Regions from separate parts of the Desulfoluna sp. HI9BLuna genome, predicted to be linked through region 2. Evidence: riboswitches for the same ligand, from Rfam matches in the RefSeq annotation. Region 2 holds a riboswitch; each other region holds the start of a gene.

Region 1 (5,561 bases), 1.2 Mb from region 2:
ATTTTCTCGTCTACAAAGAATTTGCAGCCGAAGGAGACCCCGATTTTCCCGCCGACGAGTACGTCAACGCCGTCAAAGTGTCCCTGACTGTCAGAGAATCCCTTCTTATGGGAGAGTTGGAAAAGAAAAAAAATGTCGACGTCCACGTGGCTTCCGTGGCGTTTCGGCGGCGTTTCGGTATCCTGGCCCATGGAGAAGCCCACATGTCAGAAATTCGATCCACCCACACGTGGCGCCGGGACCAGCTGGTCTTAACAAACATGGGCGGCGTCCATGCCAACGGCGACATCAAATTCATCGAACCCGTGGAGGTAACAGGAAACACCTTGGTCACTGCAGGCAGACGAATCGTCAATTGCCGGACCGGGCTCCAAAATGCCCCGCCGGTCCATGATGTCCGCCCCATTGACTGGGAGTACCTGAGAGCCAACGCCACGGTATATACCGTGGATCAATGGCCGGAGACTAATGAGCACAAACTTTCATGCGAAAACGAAATCCCTGTCGACTTCGGAAACACACTGTATCGAAGAGGAAAAGATGACCCAGGCTTTACACCACAATATGTATTCGGCCTTCACCCCGGAGATCACCATGGACGAATATACTATTTCAGCAACGCAAACGCCGCTGACAATGCGACCTTATTTTTTAATAGAATTTGCAGTGAGCTATACTACAGTGCATACAATTTCACCATTGCATCTGAAATAAACATCGATTTTCACAGCGGTGAATTGTCGGAAATTTACTTGGGTGGGAAAAAACATAACACTGTCTATATCTTTTGCAAAAAAGATATGGGCAGATTTGCCCCGGAAGCCGACACAGGCCAACTTCCCCCCAACACCTTGAAAGGGGTCATTTTCCGAACCGAAAAAAACTTTTATGCAAGGATAGTGGGCCACGACAACCCATTTGACCCGAACCCTCAACTTTCAAATTACATCAATATCCTTGCCGAGGGGTCCATTTACTTCACATCAACTTTCCTGCCACAGTCAGCAAAAACATACATACTAAACGGCACCTTCGGCCCCCCCTGCAGTGCGGCCCTTCTCATGCACGGCCGCCTTGAGCTATCCAACGATAAGATCCATTAATCCCAGCCAATGGTAAAACCCACGGCCCGTAGGGTGCATTTATGCACCATGGTCAAGACATAGCAGCCTTCCATATGCCATCGACATAAGCACACCTGGAGCCTCCGGGCCAACCGAGACCTCTTACTTGCCCTTATCATTCAAGTCAGTCCCTTCCCGGCATTCACCCCGACACCACCTTGGCATGGGATTCCCCCCGTTTCCTGGCAGGAAACTGCCCGGTGCATATCTTCTTGAACTCCGACGGGGTATAGCCTTCGAGCTTGCGGAACACCCTGCAAAAATAGGATTGATCGTTGAAGCCCACCTGGTAGCAGGCCTCCGACACGTTGAGGTTGTCCGCCATGAACAGTTTTTTCGCCACATGGATTCGCCGCATGTTGAGGTACTCTTTAAAGGACATGCCTGTCTTGTCCTTAAAAATCCGCGAAAAATGAAACTTGCTCATGCCGTTGGCCTTGGCGGCCTCCTCCAGGGTGATGGGATTCATAAAGTTTCGGTCGATGAAATCGATGGATTTTTGGACCTCCAGGGCGGCGCACCCCGGCATGGACGGACCGGGGCCTTCGGCGGCTTTTCCCTGGTAAAGGCTCTGGTAGGCGGTCCAGACCCTGTCCAGGGACATCTTGTAAAAATAGGTTTTCAATGCCGGAAACGTCTCCAGCATCTGATGAAAGGCTTCGCGCCTGGCCATGAGCACAACCCCGGGAATGGCACCCACGGCGCTGGCAATGGACATCCCCTTGGGTTCAAAGGACATCAGCCCGAAAAAACCCCCACGCCGAAGGGACCCAAAGGAGAGATCCCCTCCGGTAAAACGCTTGATGCGAAGCTCAATGCTCCCGGACACCACAAAGCCAACCCAGGTCGCCACTTCATCCTGCACAACCAGTTTCTCCTTCTCGGCGAACCGATAGGACTGAAACGCCGAGACCACGCGATCAAGGGCCTCAGGAGAAAGCCTGCCGAAGGGCAGGTGCCGTTTCAACAACTCTCGTTCATTCATCGTGCTACCTGCTTCAAAAAAGCCCATAAAAAAACCCCATACCGATGCATGCATCGATATGGGGAACCGTTTTCATCCTCACCACAGACTCACACTCTGCACAAGACCTTCCTCGAGGCCTTCGGAACGATCATGGATCGTTCCTTTCCGTGCCGATACATCCAGGCAGGTCTTCTGACTTCCCCCCCTTTCAACGGCCTTCCCGGTTTGACCCAGTGGCACAACGCGTTGAAAGGTTTGCAGGAGTTACAGCGGCGGGACCGTTCCCGATTTTCACGGGATTCCCTCTTAGCCCGGGTCTCGGGACATCACGAGACCGGGGAACCTGAACGTCAAACAAATTTTTAGGTTGTATCAATCTATATTTATGCAGCGTTAAGATATGACATCGGGAGCCCACCCCTGATGCATGCGGGAAACATCTCATCCGCAGGGCGTGTATCGTACCAGGCAATCTATTTCATCACCTGAGTAAATGAAGTTATAATGACCCCGCCGTTGATTTGTCAAGGAGAAAAGCAGCACACGGACCAAAGATAAATTTCGACAAACACAGGACAATATGCACGTTACCGGCAAGTATCACCCTCTGTTTTCCAACGAAGGCAGCCGTCCCCAGGGGGCGGCTCACGGCAACATCCGTTAACCACCAATGCTGGCGGCGAAAATCTCCGGCGAAAAACCCGGGATCGACGAACTCGGCCCACCGCCCTTTTTCCCTTGCGCTCCCTGTTCCACCCACTTTATATAGAACCGAAACGATTCGAAGTAACCTTTAACACGCAGGAACCGTCTTCATGCGCATTCCCTTAGTATTTGCCCTGGCCCTTATCTTTACCCTTGCCCCGTTGTCCTTTCCGGGGGCTCACCCCCATGTTTTTATCACCAGCCGGATGACCCTTTGCTTCGAGGCAAAGCAACCGGTTCGCCTGGATGTAGACTGGGCATTTGACGACGGCTTTTCAGCCATGATCCTGGAAGACTACGACACCAACGGCGACGGGACCTTCTCCCCCAAAGAGCTGAACACGCTTAAATCCGAGGCCTTTGATTACCTCTCCGAGCAACACTACTTCACCTTCATCACCCACAGCGGAACCAAAAATCACGCCGTCACCATTGCCTCTTTCAACTGCGAGGCCCAGGACGGCATCGTGGTGTATCGCTTTTCAATCCCCATTTCCCCGCAGCCTGAAAAGGGAGAGCCTTTGCGGCTCAGCCAGTACGACCCCACCAACTACTCGGCCCTCTTTCTCTCAGAAGACGCCCCCCTCTCCTTCTCCGGGGATGTGCCCCAGGGCATGGGGTTCACCTTGAGGGAGAACACCGAAGAATCATACTACTTCGGCATGCTTCACCCTATTGAAGCCGTTGTTTCCATCTCCGGTAAGGAGTAACACCCATGACCCCACGCATCCGCTCTGCAGCCCCTGCCCTCTTCACATGGGTTCTTTTAAGCCCCCTTGCCGCCCACGCCTTCGGCCCCCCGGATACTGCGCCGGGCCTTGGGGCACGCCTCATGCACAAGCTCATCCTCATCCAGTTCCAGATGAGAAACGAGATGGCCGCCACCCTGAAATCCTTTGCCGCCGCCCCCGACCTCTTTGCCCTGGCACCGCTTTTGGGACTTGCCATCCTCTACGGAGCCATCCACGCAGCCGGTCCCGGCCACGGAAAGGCCGTGGCAACCGCCTACATGCTCCACGGAAACCGCAAGGCCAAAGACGGAGTCCTCTTCGGCAACATCGTCGCCTTGAGCCACGGCCTCTCCGGGATCCTCACCGTGCTGTGCATCAAATGGTTCCTTGAAATCCGCATGACCACCGGCCTCAAAGACGCCACCCGCCTCACCAGCCAGGTGAGCTTTACCCTTGTCATCCTCCTGGGGCTCTTTCTCCTGCTCTCCGGTATCTACGAAGCAGCACGGCCCAAGCCCCATCAGGAAAGTGCCCCGAAAACCGGGGGCCTTCTGGCCGCTGTTGCCTTCGGCATGGTCCCCTGCCCAGGTGTCGTCACGGTCATGCTCCTTGCCATGGGCCTTCACCTCACCCACCTGGGCATCCTCATGGCCTTTGGTATCACCCTGGGCATGGCCGCCACCATCTCCGCCGCCGTCATCCTTGTGGTGGCAGGAAAAAACGCCGGACTGAAGACCACCTCGGCACGGCCCAGACGCCTTCCGGGAATCCTCACCGCCGTCTCCGGCACGGCGCTTACAGCCCTGGGGGCCTTGATGCTCACCGGGCTTTAACCCTGATGGGGAGCAGAGCCCATGGACTCTTATCTCTCGAAACGCCTCGCAACCTATGACAAATGGCTCAAGACACGCAGGATCTCCCATTCATCACGGGTGATTCCCGTCTCCGAATCGGTTCAGGAAAAACAGTGGGTGCTCCCCACAGAGCAGGTGACGGAGATCGTGCGCACGGCAAGAGTCGTAGCGGTTCAGGCGTGCGAATGCAGGGTCCGATACAAACGGTGTAACAACCCTCTTGAGGTCTGCCTGCTCTTCGATGAAATGGCCGAGGCATGCATTGAAAAAGGGGAAGCCCGCCGTGTTGAGTTTTCTGAAGCCAAGGAAATCCTGAAACACGCCAACCGATGCGGCCTCGTTCACCTGGCCCTGTACAGGCCGGACCATGCGCTGTATGCCCTGTGCAGCTGCTGCCCGTGTTGCTGCCATGAGCTGCAGATCATTCGCGACTCCGGGCGAAAGGAACTCATCGCCCACTCAGATTATGCCGCTGTCACGCAGATGGACGATTGCGTTCACTGCGGGGAGTGTGTGGACCGATGTGTGTTCGGAGCCCGAATTTTTGAGAACGATCAGGTGGTATTTCATCCCCACGCCTGCACAGGCTGCGGCCTCTGCGTCACCACCTGCCCGGTCGGGGCCATCTCCCTGGTCGAGTCAACACGGCCCATGTCCTTTTTATCCCCCCGGACGGACTAAACAAAAAAACACCTCCCCGGGCCCATGCCCGAAGAGGTGTTTTTTATGCACAGGGCCGTAAACAACCGGCCCCGAGGGAGGGCATCATGTCTTGTTGTTCAACGTCAGGACGCTCTCGGCGATCTTGACCTGCTTGTCAATGCCGCTGGGGTCGCTCACGATTTTGTAGAACTTAAGGGAGACGCTTGCCGTGCCCGAGATGGGCAGGTCCCCGAGCCAGATACAAAAATCCAGATCCGTGTCAAAGGTCGCCGTGGTGCTGGCGTTGAGTTCCTTGTTCTCCACGGGCCCCCGGTTGACGTTGAATCCGTCGAAATTGCTGCTCGCGATCTGGAACTCCCCGTCCATGGGGTACTCCCCGCTGAACACAACCTTGAAAACCAGGTTTTCCGGAGCCGAGAGCTGGCTGTAGGCGTAGTGGGCCTGAAAATCCGGGGCGTCGCTGACCTGCGCTGCGATATCAATGGCCACATCCCCGTTCTCATCCGGGGCAACCGAT
Region 2 (5,561 bases):
TAGCTGCCCGTGTCCTTGCCCATGCGCATGGCGTTGGAGCAGACCCCGGCCGTTGCCAGCACCGTGACGCTCATGTCCCGGAAAGAGGCGGTTTTTTTGCTGAAGTTGTCCATGTCGGCACCGGTGAAGAGAAAGCTCGTGGTCTCCCCCTTGATCCCCAGCATGGCAACAATGTCCTGCTTCATACCCTCAAAGCCCCCTTCGTGGGCCAGGCGCCAGCACTGGGGCGGCATGTAGTTGTTGCCCACGGTGGTGATGTTCTCCCGCCAGCCGTCCAGGGTGGAGAGAATGGTCTTGGGGGATGTGAAGGTCACCTCCAGGCTCCTGGAGGGAAAATCGTAGAGGGTGGCGTGGTTTAAGCTGGCTTTCTTTACATACGCCAGGTCCAGGGGAACCGGCGTACGATCGATTATCGCATCGGGGTGGATCTGGTTTTTCCGAATGGAAAATTCTGCGGAATAGAGGTTTGACGAAAGCCAGGAGACAAAATAGCCCACATGGGTGGAGGCCCTGCAGGTGAGCTCGCAGGGATAATAGTCGATGCGCTTGTTTTTGACGGCGGGAATCGATTCAAAGGCCGGGTTGGCGTAAAGAAGCTCTGCGGCCTCTTTGTCTCCCCCGCATCCATAGATGACGTCCGGTTTGAAGTCGATCAACTCTTTGTCCGTCATGGAAATCACGGCGCCGTCCCGTTTGATCCCGTGGGGGATGCCCCCGGCCAGCTTGATGAGTTCCTGCTGAAAGGAGTCGGCCCCGGGGGTCATGATGCTGGTGCGGCCCATGAGGCGCATCACCCGTTTGCGTTTGTCAGCCGGAATCGCCGCCACTTTTTTCCGGATATCGGCAAGGATCTGCCGGTTGTCCGTGATGATTTTCTCCGCTCCTGCCTCGCAGCCCATGATGCGTCCCATGAGCCGCATCTGCCCGAAGGCCTCGTCCACGGAGCCCGGGTCAAGCTGCACAACGAGTACGGTGCCTTCAAGGGCCTCAATCATCTCCTTCTGGATGCCGGAGACAAACACCAGGTCGGGGTTGAGTGTAAGCACCTTGTCCACCGAGGGCCTGAAGAATCCGCCCACCACGGTTTTGGTGTTGGCCTCAGCGGGCCAGGTGTCGTGGAGGGTCACCCCCACCACCCGATCCTCGGCTCCCATGACAAAAAGGGCCTCGGTGAGGGACGGCACCAGGGACACCACCCGTGTGGGCGGCTGGTCAAAGGTGACGGTACGGCCCGTGGAATCGGTGATGGTGACAGCCCGGGCAACGGGTAGAAAAACAAAGAGAAAAAGAGTAAGGACGGCCGCTGCCATCCCCCGGCGGATCCATGTCATGGTCGGGTTCCTGATTGCGTGGCGTAAACGATAATGACTCCGCTTGTCTCCAGCGGCCCTGCCGGGGCAACACGTTTGGAAAAATTGACAAACAGGCCTTGAATATGGGGGTACTCGATTCGAGAAATATCCGGGTTAGTCCGGTGCAGCCTCGTTTCCATCGGGAACGTACACCATGGAACCGTCTTCCAGACGATAGGCCACGCCCATGCGATGCCCCTCCCCTTCTCCCATGGTTTTGGAGACCTTCAGCGCTTCGATTTTTCGCTTGGATTTGGTAATGATCTCCATCTCCCCGTTTTTGTTTTTTTTGACGATGGTCATCTCGCTCTCTTCGTTGAAGAGGTCGTGGAGACGATAGGTGGAAAACAGGGTCACGATGAGCCCCACAATAAAGACCAGGCCGATGTCAAACAGGTTGGCCACCCCGTCCATGGGGTCCGAGGCCATGGGCCTCCCCTGATTTCCGCCCCCCACGGCGTAGCGTCGTTTTTTCAGGTACCTCATGCCGCCTCCCCGGCAGGTGCCCCTGTTGTCCCGTTGCCCGATGAGCCTTGCGGGGTTCCGGCCAGGGCTTCGGTGGCCACCTCCATGTTCAGGAGGTCCTCATCGGCCCAGCGGGTCTTGATGACGAGGAACAGATAAGCCAGGAGTCCCACGGCAAGGCCCACCACCGTGGTGGTAAAGGCAATGACCAGCTCCGAAGAGAGCATGGACAGGTCCCCCTGTCCCAGGGCGGCCAGCCCCGTTCCCATGGGGATCAGTGTGCCGATGAGGCCCAGGCCCGGGCCCACGCGAACCACCAGGCGATACACGTCAAGAGAGGAAAAAAGCCGGCGCGTGGTGTCCTGAAGGAGTCCCTCCACCTCAAGGGTCGAGGCGCCGCCGTTTTTTTCCAGGAGGCCTTTGAGCCGGGCCACATAACGGCTGACCCGGGGCGTGGTATGCAGGTCATGGTCGGGCCGGAAGAACACATCCGGGCCGTCGTTTTCCACCGCCATACGATGCCTTCGTACCCATTCGGAAAAGAGGGCCCCGGCACACACCACGGCCCAGAAGGTGAGAAAGGCCAGAAGGATCAGGACCGGGTAGAGAAGGGATGATGAGACCACATAGATATAACTTTTGATGAGAGCTGCCGTTTGCACGTACGAATCCTTAAAAAAACGTCAATGGGTATGGACAAAACGATCCAGAAAGATGCCGCCCCCAAAGAGGCAACATGCAACAATGGCCGCAGCAATAGGTGCGTTCCCCTCGCCGCGGGCCGAATCGGCTGCGCCGGATGCCATGGCAAAAACATCCGGCAACTCGGAGACATGGGGAACCACCAGAATTGTCAGGAGAAACCAGAGCGCCGCAAGGACCATCATCGTTCCCATGACGTGGTGAGGGGTACCGAACCGGGCCCCCAGGCATCGGGTGGTCAGAAAACCAACCGATGCAACGAGGACGAAAATCCCCCAGGCCATGGCGGTCATGCCAAAAGCATTCTCCGGGAAAAGCCCGATAACAAAGGCGATGGTCAGCAGAATAACCCCCATGCACACCGGGCACGGCAGGGCAAAGAGCAGCCATCCCCGCACGGGCCCTGATCCCTCGGCAGGTTTTTTCAGCAAGGCGGAGCCCCACACGAGGAGAAGCGAGGCCATGGCCGCGTGAACGGCCATGGCCCACTTCACCAGGTGTTCTACGATAAGGAGCTTGTTTAACAGATTGACACGGGTAAGGAGCAGGTAACACCCGGCGAACAGGAGGGTATAGGCCAAAGCCGCCACTGCGATGAAGGCAAGGCGGCGGCTCTTTCTTTGCGACCACCCGCAGGCCAGGCCGATGCCGCATTTGGCGGCGTACATTCCCATGGTAAAGACCAATCCGGCAATCAGGCTTTTCCATTCCATGGTACGTGTACTCCTTCCAAATCATACGGCAACGGAGTGGTCTCCGTCGGGTTGCGTAAAGCCGGGATGGAGGGTGCGGGCGTGAAAACAAAAAAATCCCCGCACCTGTAGGTTTAAGGTGCGGGGATCCGTATTTTCCCACAAAAAAAGCGTGACACACGATCTGTGCATGCATCGCGGCATATCTCAGCCTTTACCACGGGCATCGAGACATCTCCATCCAGGCAGGTCTTCTGACTCGTGGATCGTCCCGTCCGGCGCGCCTTCCCGAGTGTTTAACAACTCCCAGTGGCATGGTGGCCAAAACAGTCCCCACTTACAGCGGCGGGTCCGTTCCCGAATTTCACGGGATTCCCTATTCTCTTCTCCCCTTGAGCCATGCAAAGGGAAAAGCACCTGAATTTCTCGTTTACTATTCCATAGAAATGTCCTATGTCAAGGATAATTTTCCCTGTGGGGAGAATCCGGCAATCAGGCTCGAACCCTTTGGATTCAAGCATATCCAAAGATATGCGCGGACCCGGTTTCGTGGGAGGTCATGGATAACATCATGAAAAATCGAGCCTTACGCACCCTTTTCCTTCTCGCTTTGGGCGTGGCCTGGTGCGGCCTCTTCGCTGCCCGTGTGCAGGCCAAAAGCGTCACCGACACCACAGGCTGTATTGTTGATCTGCCGGACGCCCCCAAAAGAGTGGTGTCCCTTGCCCCCAGCATCACCGAGATCGTTTTTTCCCTGGGCAAGGGAGATCTCCTTGCCGGGGTCACCCGATACAGCGACTACCCTGCGGCAGCACAAAAACTTCCCCGGGTCGGCAGCTATATCCGACCGGAGCTGGAGACCATTGTCTCCCTGAAGCCCGACCTCTGCCTGGCGGTGAAGGACGGCAACCCGGATAAAGTGATCCAGCGTATCAAGGCCTTCGGCATCCCCGTGTACACGGTCAACCCCGACGGTATCGACACGATTATTCGTTCTATCAATGAGATAGGCAACCTCCTTAATGCAACGAGTGAGGCCAGAACCATCACCGATGCCATGGGCGCGCAGCTGGAGGCCATTGACCGGACCATTGCCGGGGCATCCCATAAACCCCGCCTCTTTTTCCAGATCGGGATCTCCCCCATCGTCTCCGTGGGCAAAAACACCTTTTTAAACGAAATGATCCGCCGGGCAGGGGGAGAAAACGTCGTCACCAGCAAAACGCCCTACCCCCGGTTTTCCAAGGAACAGGTCCTGGCCCTGGCACCGGAGATGATCATCATCACCTCCATGGCCAGAAACGACGACTTCGACACCATGAGACAGGAGTGGGCAAGCTGGCCGTCCCTTCCCGCCGTTCAAACCAACAACATCCATGTCGTGAATTCGGACATCCTGGATCGCCCCACCCCGCGTGTGGTGGAGGGCCTTGCCATGCTGGCGGCCCTGATCCATCCCACCCTTTTTGAGGAGGCGGCCCGGTGAACGACACATCCAGGGTACGGGGGCGCCTGCTGAAACGAATCCTCCTCATCACCGCCCTGCTCTCCATGGTTCTTGGGGCTGCGGTTCTCCTGGGCCTGGCCACTGGGCCTTCGGGTATCGACCTTACGCCTGTGGCACAGCTCATAACGGGTGATTCCCAGGCAGACAGCCTCCAGATTGCCATCATCGAGCGCATCCGGTTGCCCCGGGTGCTCATGGCCCTGTTCTGCGGGGCAGTGCTCTCCTTAGGGGGGCTGGTTTTTCAGGCCCTTCTGGGAAACCCCCTTGCCGAGCCCTATATCCTTGGCATCTCCGGCGGTGCGGCCACCGGTGCCATCATGGGGATCCTTGCCGGATTTGCCCGTGTGCCGGGGGTCAGCCTCACCGCCTTTGCCGGCAGCATGGTCACCCTCTTCCTGGTGCTTGTCCTTTCACGGGGCGAAAGCCGGGTGGGCCGGGACGCCATGCTGTTATCCGGCGTCATGGTCAACGCCTTCTGCTCGGCGGTGATTATGTTTCTCATCTCCATTTCCGAAGAGAACAAGCTCCACGACATCATGTTCTGGCTCATGGGAGACCTCTCCTCAGCAGACATGCCCCAGGTGGGCATGGTGGCCCTTCTGGTACTGCCCTGCTTTGTGGTGATCTTTCTTCTCTCCCACAAGATGAACCTCATGCTCATGGGGCGCGAGATGGCAAGGGCCATGGGGGTCTCCATCCGGCGGACCACCCTTATCCTTCTTATCGCCACCTCGTTCATGGTCAGCGCCATGGTCTGCCAGAGCGGCCTCATGGGGTTTGTGGGCCTGGTGGTGCCCCACATCCTCCGGCAGGTGTTCGGCTCGGACCACCGGGTGCTGGTGC
Region 3 (5,561 bases), 1.8 Mb from region 2:
CCAAGGATGGGTCCCACCCCACCTTGCGGCAGAGTTCCTCTGCCGTCACAGGTTCAGCGCCCACGATCTCGAACACCCCGGCGTCAAAGGCTGCCTCAAGCAACCGATACTGGCGATACCCCGTGAGCACGTTTTTGAACTTCAAATACGGTGTCATCTCACCCATCCATTCTCCAAAAATCACATACAAAAATACCCCTGCATGGCGTCATGCAGGGGCATCGTATCACAACCGGTTACAAAAATAACATTACCCTTTGGTGTGGGGATCCTTGATGGCCACCTCGTCGAAGGTAAGCACATCGGCCAGGATGCGGGTGGAGGCGTCCAGGAGCTCCATGGTCAGGGCCGCCCCTGTGCCCTCGCCCAGGCGAAAGCCCAGGTCCAGGAGGGGATCCACGCCCAGGTGATCATGCATGAAGGTGTGCCCCACCTCCACCGAACGATGGCTGGCAAAGAGGTACTCCTTGGCCGTGGGGGCCAGATCCCCTGCAATCAGGGCCCCTGCCGTGGAGATGAACCCGTCGCACACCACCGGGACGCCGTGGGCCGCAGCCCCCAGGACAAGCCCTGCCAGGGCGCCGATTTCGTAGCCGCCCACCTTGGCCAACACATCCACGGGATCCTTGGGGTCGGGCTTGTTCACCTCGATCCCTTTTTTGATCACGTCGATTTTGCGCTGAAGGGCCTCATCGTTGATGCCCGTGCCCCGCCCGGTAAGGTCTTCCACCTTTTCCCCGGAGAGCACGGCGATAATGGCCGTGGAGGGGGTGGTGTTGCCGATCCCCATGTCCCCGGTGCCGAGCATGTCCAGCCCGCCTTCGGCCACGAGTTCGTTCACAATCTCAATGCCGGCCTCAATGGCTGCCACAGCCTGCTCGCGGGTCATGGCAGGCCCTTTGGTAAAGTTCTCGGTGCCCCTGGCCACCTTTTTATGGATGATGGGAAGAGACGGATCAAAATCGGCCTTGACGCCGATGTCGGCCGCCAGGGACTCGGCCCCGGCGTGCTTGGCCAGCACGTTGATGGAGGCGCCCTTGATCACGAAGTTGTGGACCATCTGCTCGGTGACCTCCTGGGGAAACAGGCTCACACCCTCCTCCACCACGCCGTGGTCTCCGGCACAGGTCACCACCACCTTCTTTTCGAGCTTCACATCGATTTTACCGGCAATGGCTGCAAGGCGGGCGGACAGGGGTTCCAGCACCCCAAGACTCCCCTGGGGCCGCGCCTGGTCGGCCAGGCGGGCAAGGGCAAGCGTCTCAATCCCGCGATCGATCCCCACAATGGAACCGATGGTCTTTTCGAGCAATGTCATTCAGAACCCCTCCTCAATCAATCCAGTCAAAACATGCGCCCCCATGATGCCAGTGGTTGGAGACATGGCACCATGGGGACCAAAATGGTCGTTCGTAACAAATCGTCTTTGTAACGATTCAACTTGCCTCCGGCAGGACCACCGGAGGCATTGTAAGCTGAATGGCTACACGTCAATAACCCGTACCGTTGATCACGGGCACAGCCCGTCAGCGAATGCGACAACCCGAGGTACGAGGGTTGGAGCATTCGCGAACCTGGGTTACCCCTTGTAGATCTTGTCGCCTTTGATGTCGGGCTGGAAAACCTCCATCCCTTTTTTCATGGCGCAGAAGTCACCGCACATGGTGCAGGTGTCTTCCTGCTCGGGGGTGCGCTCTGCACGGATGGACTTGGCCACCTCCGGGAAAAGGAGGTGTTTTTCCAGATCGTCCCAGCGCATCTCGCGACGGGCCATGGCAGCCAGCTTCTCGGTTTCGCGGCGGTTGGGGTACTTGGCGATATCTCCGATGCGGGTGGCAAGGCGGGTGGCGCGCACGCCCTCACGCACATCCTGAACCGTGGGCAGGGCCAGGTGCTCGGCGGGGGTGATGTAGCAGATAAGGTCTGCGCCGAAACGGGCGGAGCTGGCCGCGCCAATGGCCGCAGTGATGTGATCGTACCCGGCGCCGGTGTCGCAGGGGATGGGGCCGAGGACGTAGTAGGGGGCGTTGCCGCTCATACGCTTTTCAAGCATGATGTTGCCCTCGATCTCATCCAGGGGCACATGGCCGGGGCCTTCCACCATCATCTGGCAGCCCATCTCGCGACCTAGCTCGGCCAGCTCGCAGTTGATGATCATCTCGGCCATCTGGGCGCGGTCGTGGCTGTCGTGGATGGCACCTGCACGGATTCCGTTGCCAAGGGAAAGCACGGCGTCGTATTTTTTCATGAGGGCACAGACGCGGTCGAACTGCTCGTAAAGGGGGTTTTCACGCTTGGTGGCGTCCATCCAGGCCACCATGAAGGTGCCGCCCTTGGAGGCAAGACCGCCATACCGGAATCCCTGGGCGCGGAGGCGCTCAATGGTGTACTGGTTGATGCCGCAGTGGATGGCCATGAAGGAGAGGCCGTCGTCGAGCTGCTGCTCAATGAGATCGAAAAGGTATTCGGGGTCGAGCTTGGAGGGATCCTGATACTTGCGCCCGGTCTCCTTGAAGGCCTGATAAAGGGGCACGTTGCCCAGGGGAAGGTTGGTGGCTGCCAGCACCTCGCGGCGGACAAGGTCCAGGTCCCCCCCGGCGGAGAGTTCCATGAGGGTATCGGCGCCCTCTTCCTCTGCGGCCAGGGCTTTTTCGATCTCGCTCTTGATGTCGCAGATATCGGAGCTGGTCCCGATGGAGGCGTTTACCTTGGTACGGAGGCCGGTACCGATGCCCACGGCAGGGCCTTTGTGCTTGGGGTTGTTGGGGATAACGATCTCCCCTTTGGCCACCAGGTCACGGATGACCTCGGGGGCATGCCCCTCTTTTTCGGCAACCTGCTGCATCTGGGGGGAAACCACGCCCTCCCGGGCCAATTCAATCTGGGTCTTGTCTACAGCCATTGTATCTCTTCTCCTTACAAGCATATCGGCGGGCTCATAAATATAAAGTACCGCCACCATGATTCGTTCGGCCACCGACTCCGACGGCGCCCCGGCTCCACCCGGGAGATCACCCGATGCCGCCATGAAATCCGTCTGTCGAAAGAAAGCAAGGAGTACAAACAGACAGCGCCGGAATTTCATGATCATTCCCACCAGCACCAACCCGTGCCGGTGAAACGCACCGATTTCAGGCAATAAAAAAAGGGCTCTGAGGTACATAGATATACCTCAGAGCCCTTTGCCATCGAACTCGGTCACGTGAGTCTCATGCACGTCTTCTGACTTCCGGGGTAAGAGCTCCCGACGCGCCTTCCCGCCCCCCTTCAGGAGAGGCAGTGACCGCTGGCATCTCTTCACATGATGAGGAGAAACCAACCTGCGCCGGGCCACCCGGTTACAGCGGCGGGACCGTCACGGATTTTCACCGTAGTTCCGTTTGCATGACACCGTATGACAAATTGAATGTGTACCCTGTTACCGGGTACTGTCCATCCTCTACACGAAACCGGCAAAGGGCGTCAAGGGGAAAAAACTCCGACGACAAGGGTAGCGAAAAGCACCTTGAAGGCGGCGTGAGGATGCGCTTTGCCCATCAGGGCCTTAAAAAAGCATTCGTCCAAAGAGAACGTTTAAGAAACATTATCTAAGATTTCAGATAGTTGGCAAGACTGTTTTTACGCATTCTTTCACTTTATTCGAGCACCTTAAATGTACCGGCTGTTTCAGGGCATACCAATAGGCATCCCAAATTTTACGACTCCCCCAAAAGGGATTCCAATCTCGCCGCCCCATGTTCCTTCACAACTCCATTTGGCCTTTATTTTACAATGTTGAAGCTCCTCCTACCTACATTTCGGCCTCAGATTCATGAATGCGTAAAAACATAACGCCCTCGTTACGAATAAGCCTATATGGAAATAAAATATTGACATATAAGCGATATTTCCCCTATGAAATGGTGATAGTGGAATTAAGGAATATTTAACCAACTTTGGGGGAAATTCATGAATCAAGTGACAGGGATTTTTAAAAAAATCGCTTCGGGAAGCCTGGTACTGCAGATTGTGATCGGGATCATTGCAGGTGTCATCCTTGCTCAGGTATCACCGGATACGGCAAACTCCGCAGGCCTGTTCGGCAGCTTGTTCGTCAAAGCGCTTAAAGCCGTTGCACCCATCCTCGTTTTTGTCATCGTCGCCTCTTCCATTGCCAACCAGAAGCGCGGCACCCACACCAACATGCGCTCCATCATCGGCCTCTACCTGGTGGGAACCTTTATGGCGGCACTCGTAGCCGTCACCTTGAGTTTTCTCTTCCCCACCAACATGACCCTGGTGGCCACAGACACAGCAGCCACACCGCCCAACGGTATCGGGGAGGTTCTCAACACCCTTCTCTTCAAAATCGTGGACAACCCCATCAACGCCCTGGCTACGGGGAACTTCATCGGCATCCTTGCCTGGGCCATTGCCCTGGGCATCGCCTTCCAGCATACGGGTGAAGCAACCAAGACTTTCCTGCACGACGTCTCCAACGGCGTCTCCAGCATCGTCAAGCTGGTTATCCGGTTTGCCCCCCTGGGCATCTTTGGCCTGGTCTCACAGACCATCGCCACCACCGGCTTTGAAGCCCTTTCCGGCTACACCCACCTGCTTCAGGTTCTTTTGGGTGCCATGCTCATCATCGCACTCATCGTCAACCCGGCCATCGTCTTCTTCATGACCCGGCGCAACCCCTACCCTCTCGTGTTCACCTGCCTGCGTGAGAGCGGCGTCACCGCCTTCTTCACCCGCAGCTCCGCGGCCAACATCCCCGTGAACATGGACCTGTGCAAGCGCCTCGACCTCAACGAAGACACCTACTCCGTCTCCATTCCGCTGGGTGCCACCGTCAACATGGCCGGCGCCGCCATCACCATCACCGTGATGACCCTGGCTGCCGTCCACACCCTGAACATTCAGGTCGACATGGCAACGGCGCTTCTGCTGAGCATCATCGCCTCCGTCTCCGCCTGCGGGGCCTCCGGTGTGGCCGGTGGCTCGCTCCTCCTGATCCCCCTTGCCTGCAGCCTCTTCGGTGTTCCCAATGAGATCTCCATGCAGGTCGTGGCCGCCGGTTTCATCATCGGCGTCATCCAAGACTCCGCCGAAACCGCGCTGAACAGCTCCACCGACGTGCTGTTTACTGCTGCAGCGGATCTTAACGCCCGAAGCACCGCCGCAACTGAAACCGAAACCGAAACGGTTGCAGCCGCATAAGCTTCCGCGCTTAAAGAGACAACACAAAGGGCCCCATGGGAATCGTTCCCATGGGGCCCTTTTTATTGACGACTCATTTTTGATCGGACCCGACTCAGCGGGGCACCAGGGGACCGTTACAGGCTCGACGACTCAACCAGTTCAGGATCTCCGGGCTTCCAGGTTTTGTCGTAAAACGACTCCAGGGGGCCGTAGAGACGCAAAATCGTGTTCCACCCCTTGCCCGGCACGGTCTGGATCCAATTATTCTCCTGGCCTTTGGGTGGCTTCGGGCTGAAGTAGATATCGTATGATCCGTCCTTGCGCGGCTTCAGGCCTTTCCGAAGATTGTCGATGCCGGGAAAACGCTGGTCGGTCTG
Region 4 (5,561 bases), 1.6 Mb from region 2:
CATGACCCGGGCTGTTTCAGCCGCTGCCGTGGCCCCGTCCGTGCCGGTGATCCCGTTCCAGAGGGCCCCAAGGACGTCCTTAAAAGAAAACGCCACAAACCCCATGCGGGCCGAAAGCAGCACCGCGCAGAAAAGGAGCGCGCACAAGCACACCAACCCTGCCGAGCCTTTCATCAGGGCAAGGGAGGGTTTTGTTTTCCTCATGGACTCCGTGGCGATGGTCATGGGGGGCCTTCCATCAACGTTCGGGTTTAAAAGCGAAAACCTCCGGCGGCAAGGTGTGCCACCTTGAAAGCTGGTTGCGGATGCGTTTTGTCCCTCGTTCCTCGGGTCAAATCACATCCGCCTTTAAAGCAAAACTCACCCAAAAAGGGTTTTTGAAACCTGTTTGTTAAACTTTCATGTCGCACCGTAGCCCTTGGGCGAAGGCGGATTAAAAGTTTAGCCTCCGGCAGGGCCGCCGGAGGCCACCAAACCATAGAAAACTACTTGCCGGTGTGAACCGTTACCGCGTCCACGGCATGCTTTGCGTAGAGCTTGGCCCACTCGGGGTTCTCGCCCAGGCCTTTGAGCTCGCAAGTCACCTTGATGCCCATCTTCTCCATGATGGTCTTCCAGGCGTCGTCTTCTTCTCCGGCCATGTCATTTCTGGCATGGTCACCGGCAACCACCATAAAGGGCTTCATGAAGACCTTCTTGGCCTTGATGTGCTTCAGGGCGGTGGTGACGTCATCGAGGCCGGGGTAGCCCTCCACGGTCCCCACCAGGGTGGTGACCTCAGGGTACATGGCATTCATGGTCTTCTGGAATTCAATGTACGCGCTGGTGGGAAACACCTCGTTTCCGTGGCCCATGTAGACCAGCACAGCGCCCATCTTTTTGGCCTTTTTCACATCCGCGGCCATGGTCTTGGCGGCGGTTTCAATGTCATTTCGGTACTCGGGGTGCAACCCGGCTTTGCCAAGGGCGGGACGGCCCAGGGTCAGATAGGAGAAGGGCTTCCACTTGGCGCGGAGGGTATCGATGCCTGCAATGGCGTCCACATAGGCCTTGAGATCAAGGTACTCTTCCCCGGCGTAGACGTGGGTGGTCTGTACCACCACGCGCTTTTTGCCCTCTTCCTGCAGGGCGCCGAAGGTTGCCAGGGGGCCTTTGACGTCATACAGCCACGCAGGAACGCCGGGGTTGGCTTTTTTCCAGGCGGCGTCATTGGCGCGGTCGTGCCAGATGCCCCGGATGATGTTGGAGGTAAAGGCGTGCTTGATCTCTGCCTTGGGGAACTCTTTTCTCATCTCTTTGTCGATGGTGAGAATGGCCTGAAGGGCTTCGGGGTAGCTGGTGCCGAAGCTTGCAATAACCACGGCGTCCACCGCCTCTTTTTTGGTGGCTGCCGTGGCGGGATTTACACCCAGAAAGGACAGCAGTGATACAATCAAAAGCAGAAGGGTCGTCTTTTTCATCGTTTTTAAATCTCCGTACGTAACAGGTGTATTTATTAAATATGATACCCAGGCATTCAACCGATGGACCAGATGGGAACGCTGCCTCCTTTTAAAGCAATACGCCCCTTTTCATACCCGGCCATACGGCACTGAATCGAGGTAAACCCCTTGGATATCATGCGCCACCATGCCCAATGGATGTCTCCTTCTCCGTCCAGGGGAGAGACCACGGCCACCTTGTCCACGTCAAAGGACAGATGGCCGCCCTTAAGCAGGTCATCCGGGGCAACGCCTTCGGGTAGCTGCCCCTGCACACAAAGAATCATGCCTTTTTTCATCATCGGCTCCTTTATAAACTGATCATTTACAAAGGACCGGAGCCCGGCTGACTCCTTGCACAGCCCCTCCGGTCCGACCATCTCCGAAAAAGGGCTGTTCCCTGTTTGCTTCGCCCTTTTCATCACGCGGTTCCCCTGTTCTCCGCAGGGGTGTTTTGTGATGCGGCATGCCGCACCCAAAACATCACGTCTTATGCCGGGCAGGTCTTCTGACTCCCGGGCGTTCCGAACGGCGCACCTTCCCGCCCTGGTTGCCGCCGGCCTGAAAAGGAGAGCCAGCAGCGGGCAGTGGCTTATGGATGAGAGAGATTCCCCTCACCCGTGCCGTACGGTTCCCGGTTACAGCGGCGGGACCGTTCCCGATTTTCACGGGATTCCCTTCCTGCGTGTATGCAAGACCCCTTGCGGGGACCCGGTCACGTACTCACCCGAAAATCGACCGCCGTGACGGGGACAAATTTTCGGGTCTTCCAAACAAAAAAATCCCCATGCCTGCAATCGTATGCAAGCATGGGGATTCCGTATTCAATCCTCAAAGTCGGGCGCACCCTTTACCACGGCAGTGCGCCACTTCTATATGATTCAATCCCCGTGTTCCGGCGGCTTTTCCTGTTTCAGGCCGCCCCTCTCACCACGGTGAAGATATGACGATAACATCAGACAACGGGACATCATATAGCGCATGGCAGGTCTTCTGACTTCCGGATCATCCGAGCCTTCGCGCCTTCCCCTCATTGTTCGACCCGATCACTTCGGACGCATCAAGAAAGTGGCGTTGTTGCGAAGGACGTCCCCGGTTACAGCGGCGGGCCCGTCTCCGATTCTCACGGAGTTCCCTATTAAGCATTAGCTGCACCAAGCATAGGATGTGATCCTAAGCCACACTTTTCCGGTTGTCAAGCCAATCTAAGGCCCATGCCCCATTCCCTGCCCGACGGCCATCCCTTTAAAAATCCGAACGATGGCACCGGACAGGGAACATGGCGGAAAATTCCTTCACGGGCAGTGCTTATTCAGCAAGTCCGTCGGCACGTTTCGCTGCCCGCACACCGGAAAACTTGAAGACGAAGAGGCAGAGCAGTACCACGGCGGTACCCACACCGATGACGGTGGAGGTTCCGATGGAGAGCCCGAAGCCGATTTTGGCCTGAAGGATGAAGGTGACCACCACAGAGGTCATAAAGGTCGCCGGCAGGCAGGCGATCCAGTAATTCTTCATCTCCTTGGCAAGGAAGACTGCGGCGGACCAGAGTACCAGAGTGGCCAGGGCCTGGTTGGAGAACCCGAAGTAGCGCCAGATGATCCCGAAGTTCTGGGTAGAGATGACAAAGCCCAGGGCAAACAGGGGCACGGCGATCATGAGCCGCTTGGCGGTCTGGGACTGGCTCACCTTAAAGGACTCGGCCAGGATCAGGCGGGTGCTTCGGAAAGCGGTGTCCCCGCTGGTGATGGGCAGAACGATAACCCCAATGACCGCCAGAAAGCCGCCCACGGGACCCAGAAGAACGTTGGAGACTTCAGAGACAACGGCTGAAGGAGTCCCTGCGGCAATCACGGCGTTCAGGGCTTCCGGAGACTTGTAGAAAGAGAGCCCCACGGTGGCCCAGATCAGGGCGATGATCCCTTCCAGGATCATGGCGCCGTAGAAGACAGCGCGGCCGTCCTTTTCGTTTTTGACGCACCGGGCCATCAAGGGAGACTGGGTGGAGTGGAACCCGCTGATGGCACCGCAGGAAAGGGTAATAAACAGCAGGGGCCAGATGGGCTTGTTCGCAGGATGGGCGCTGGTGGTCACATCCAGGTTGGGCAGGATCTCATAGCCACCGAACATCAGGGCCACCACGGTGGCGACAGTGGTGATGAGCAGCAGGGCGCCCAGCAGGGGATAGATCTTTCCGATGACCTTGTCGATGGGAAGAATGGTGGCAAGGAAATAGTAGCCAAAGATGGCAAAGATAAAAATCTGGGTGTTCACGCCGGTGAGCCCGGTGAGGAGCTTGGCCGGGGCCAGAACGAAAATCACGCCCACCAGCATGAGGAGCACAACGGAAAAGACCCGCATGGCCTGTCGGGCGGGCATACCGAGGAAGTCACCCACCACCTCGGGGATGCTGCCCCCGCGGTTCCGCATGGAGAGCATGCCGGAGAAGTAGTCGTGAACCGCCCCGGCAAAGATACACCCGATGACGATCCAGACCAGGGCCACCGGGCCGTAGAGGGCCCCCAGGATGGGGCCGAAAATGGGGCCGATCCCGGCAATGTCCAGGACCTGAATAAACAACACCTTCCACTTGGGAAGGGGCATGTAGTCCACCCCGTCCTCAAGCTCGTAGGCGGGGGTCCTTCGGGAACTGTCCGGCCCGAAGGTTTTTTCAACAAAGGTACCGTAGGTAAAGTACCCGAGAATCAGTGCAGCGACGCACGCAAAAAAAGTAAGCATAATCTAAATGACCTCCATGACAAAACGCATTGATCGCCCGTGGGGCGGTTCCTCTTTCACACCTGCTGTTGTAGCGGATTAAAAAGGGGATACGCCACGCTCGAAACGGCCCATGTCGTTTTTCGAGGATGGAATGCATCAGGAGGGTGCCGAAACAACATGGCCGCCCAAAGGGGCGGCCAGAGAGCTTTCAAAAAGGGAGGTCAGGGACGGGCTGGAGGGTGGTTCCGGGGGATGGAAAAGGAGACCTCCGTGCCCTGGCCCTGGGTGCTCTCGATGACCATGCGGCAGGAGGGGCCGTAGATCCGCCGGAGCCTGTGGATGGTGTTCCGCACCCCGATGCCCTCACCGGCCGCGGCCAGCTCCTCGGGATTATACAGACGGCCCACTGTCTCCTCGGACATTCCCACGCCGTCGTCGGTCACCCGCACCGTGAGAAGCGTTGCATCACAGTCAATGGAAACAGCCACCGTGCCCCCCTTTTCCTTGGGGGTGATCCCGTGCTTGACGGCATTTTCCACCACGGGCTGGATCACCAGGGCGGGGATGGGCCAGTTGTCGCACCCCTCCCCCACATCAAGCCGATAGGAGACGCGGTCGCCGAAGCGGGCCTGCTCAATGGCCAGGTACGCCTCCACCTGCTCCAACTCCTCCTGGACGGTGATGTAGCCCTTGCTCTGGTCGAGGTTCCGGCGCATGTAGCTGGACAGGTCCAGGATCAGCTCCCTGGCCCGATCGGGTCGGGTACGGCAGAAGCTGGCGATGGTGTTAAGGGAGTTGAAGAGAAAATGGGGGTTGATCTGGGCCTGGAGCCGCCTGATCTCCGCATAGGCCAGCATCCGGGCCTGGATCTGGATGTCTTCCAGCTCCAACTGGGTAGAGAACAGCACGGCAAGCCCCCGGGCGGTCTGGAAATGGACCTTGTCCAGGGGTTTTTCCCGGGTACCGTAAAACTTCAGGGTCCCCACGATGCTCTCCCCCTTTTTCAAGGGGACGATGATGCCGTGATGAAAGGGGCATCCATGGTGGGGGCAGGCGATCTCCCGTTTCGTGTGCCGGAACAGGGGCAGCCCGTCGTCCAGAACCATGCGGGTGGCGGCGGTGCGGATGGGCTCCCCGGCAATGTGGTGATCCGCCCCAACCCCCATGTGGGCCAACACATGGGTGGTGTCCGTGATGGCAACAGCCGCCACGTCCACCTGTCGGAAAATGATCTCAGCCGTCTTTTTGGCCGAGCCCGCCCCAAGCCCTGCGCGCAGATACCCCACGGTGAGGTTGGCGATCTCCAGGATCTGCTGCACCTGGCGAGACTCCCGCCGCTCACGCTCCCGAAAGAGCCCC

Evidence for each region. Region 2 has a riboswitch for cobalamin ahead of ACOYW0_RS24695 (DUF2162 family putative transporter). Riboswitches for the same ligand answer to the same signal wherever they lie in the genome.
Region 1: it holds a riboswitch for cobalamin, as region 2 does, so the genes downstream of both, ACOYW0_RS19960 (helix-turn-helix domain-containing protein) here and ACOYW0_RS24695 (DUF2162 family putative transporter) in region 2, are expected to answer to the same signal.
Region 3: it holds a riboswitch for cobalamin, as region 2 does, so the genes downstream of both, thiC (phosphomethylpyrimidine synthase ThiC) here and ACOYW0_RS24695 (DUF2162 family putative transporter) in region 2, are expected to answer to the same signal.
Region 4: it holds a riboswitch for cobalamin, as region 2 does, so the genes downstream of both, ACOYW0_RS18275 (hypothetical protein) here and ACOYW0_RS24695 (DUF2162 family putative transporter) in region 2, are expected to answer to the same signal.

The regions. Positions count from the first base shown of each region.
Region 1 covers NZ_CP186555.1:4,896,116-4,901,676, reverse strand. The annotation lists gene ACOYW0_RS19965 (pilus assembly protein TadG-related protein) at 1-1,103, shown strand, start outside; gene ACOYW0_RS19960 (helix-turn-helix domain-containing protein) at 1,267-2,109, opposite strand; cobalamin riboswitch at 2,257-2,453, opposite strand; gene ACOYW0_RS19955 (DUF1007 family protein) at 2,907-3,506, shown strand; gene ACOYW0_RS19950 (HoxN/HupN/NixA family nickel/cobalt transporter) at 3,512-4,360, shown strand; gene ACOYW0_RS19945 (4Fe-4S binding protein) at 4,382-5,062, shown strand; gene ACOYW0_RS19940 (hypothetical protein) at 5,147-5,561, opposite strand, start outside.
Region 2 covers NZ_CP186555.1:6,079,354-6,084,914, forward strand. The annotation lists gene ACOYW0_RS24680 (helical backbone metal receptor) at 1-1,331, opposite strand, end outside; gene ACOYW0_RS24685 (DUF2149 domain-containing protein) at 1,467-1,838, opposite strand; gene ACOYW0_RS24690 (MotA/TolQ/ExbB proton channel family protein) at 1,835-2,479, opposite strand; gene ACOYW0_RS24695 (DUF2162 family putative transporter) at 2,501-3,232, opposite strand; cobalamin riboswitch at 3,439-3,647, opposite strand; gene ACOYW0_RS24700 (ABC transporter substrate-binding protein) at 3,783-4,697, shown strand; gene ACOYW0_RS24705 (FecCD family ABC transporter permease) at 4,694-5,561, shown strand, end outside.
Region 3 covers NZ_CP186555.1:4,230,223-4,235,783, reverse strand. The annotation lists gene ACOYW0_RS17150 (methyltransferase) at 1-157, opposite strand, end outside; gene cobT (nicotinate-nucleotide--dimethylbenzimidazole phosphoribosyltransferase) at 251-1,318, opposite strand; gene thiC (phosphomethylpyrimidine synthase ThiC) at 1,580-2,902, opposite strand; cobalamin riboswitch at 3,196-3,421, opposite strand; gene sstT (serine/threonine transporter SstT) at 3,949-5,202, shown strand; gene ACOYW0_RS17130 (DUF1254 domain-containing protein) at 5,319-5,561, opposite strand, start outside.
Region 4 covers NZ_CP186555.1:4,477,441-4,483,001, reverse strand. The annotation lists gene ACOYW0_RS18285 (FecCD family ABC transporter permease) at 1-225, opposite strand, end outside; gene ACOYW0_RS18280 (sirohydrochlorin cobaltochelatase) at 486-1,460, opposite strand; gene ACOYW0_RS18275 (hypothetical protein) at 1,517-1,768, opposite strand; cobalamin riboswitch at 1,963-2,211, opposite strand; cobalamin riboswitch at 2,448-2,655, opposite strand; gene ACOYW0_RS18270 (carbon starvation CstA family protein) at 2,790-4,220, opposite strand; gene ACOYW0_RS18265 (LytS/YhcK type 5TM receptor domain-containing protein) at 4,424-5,561, opposite strand, start outside.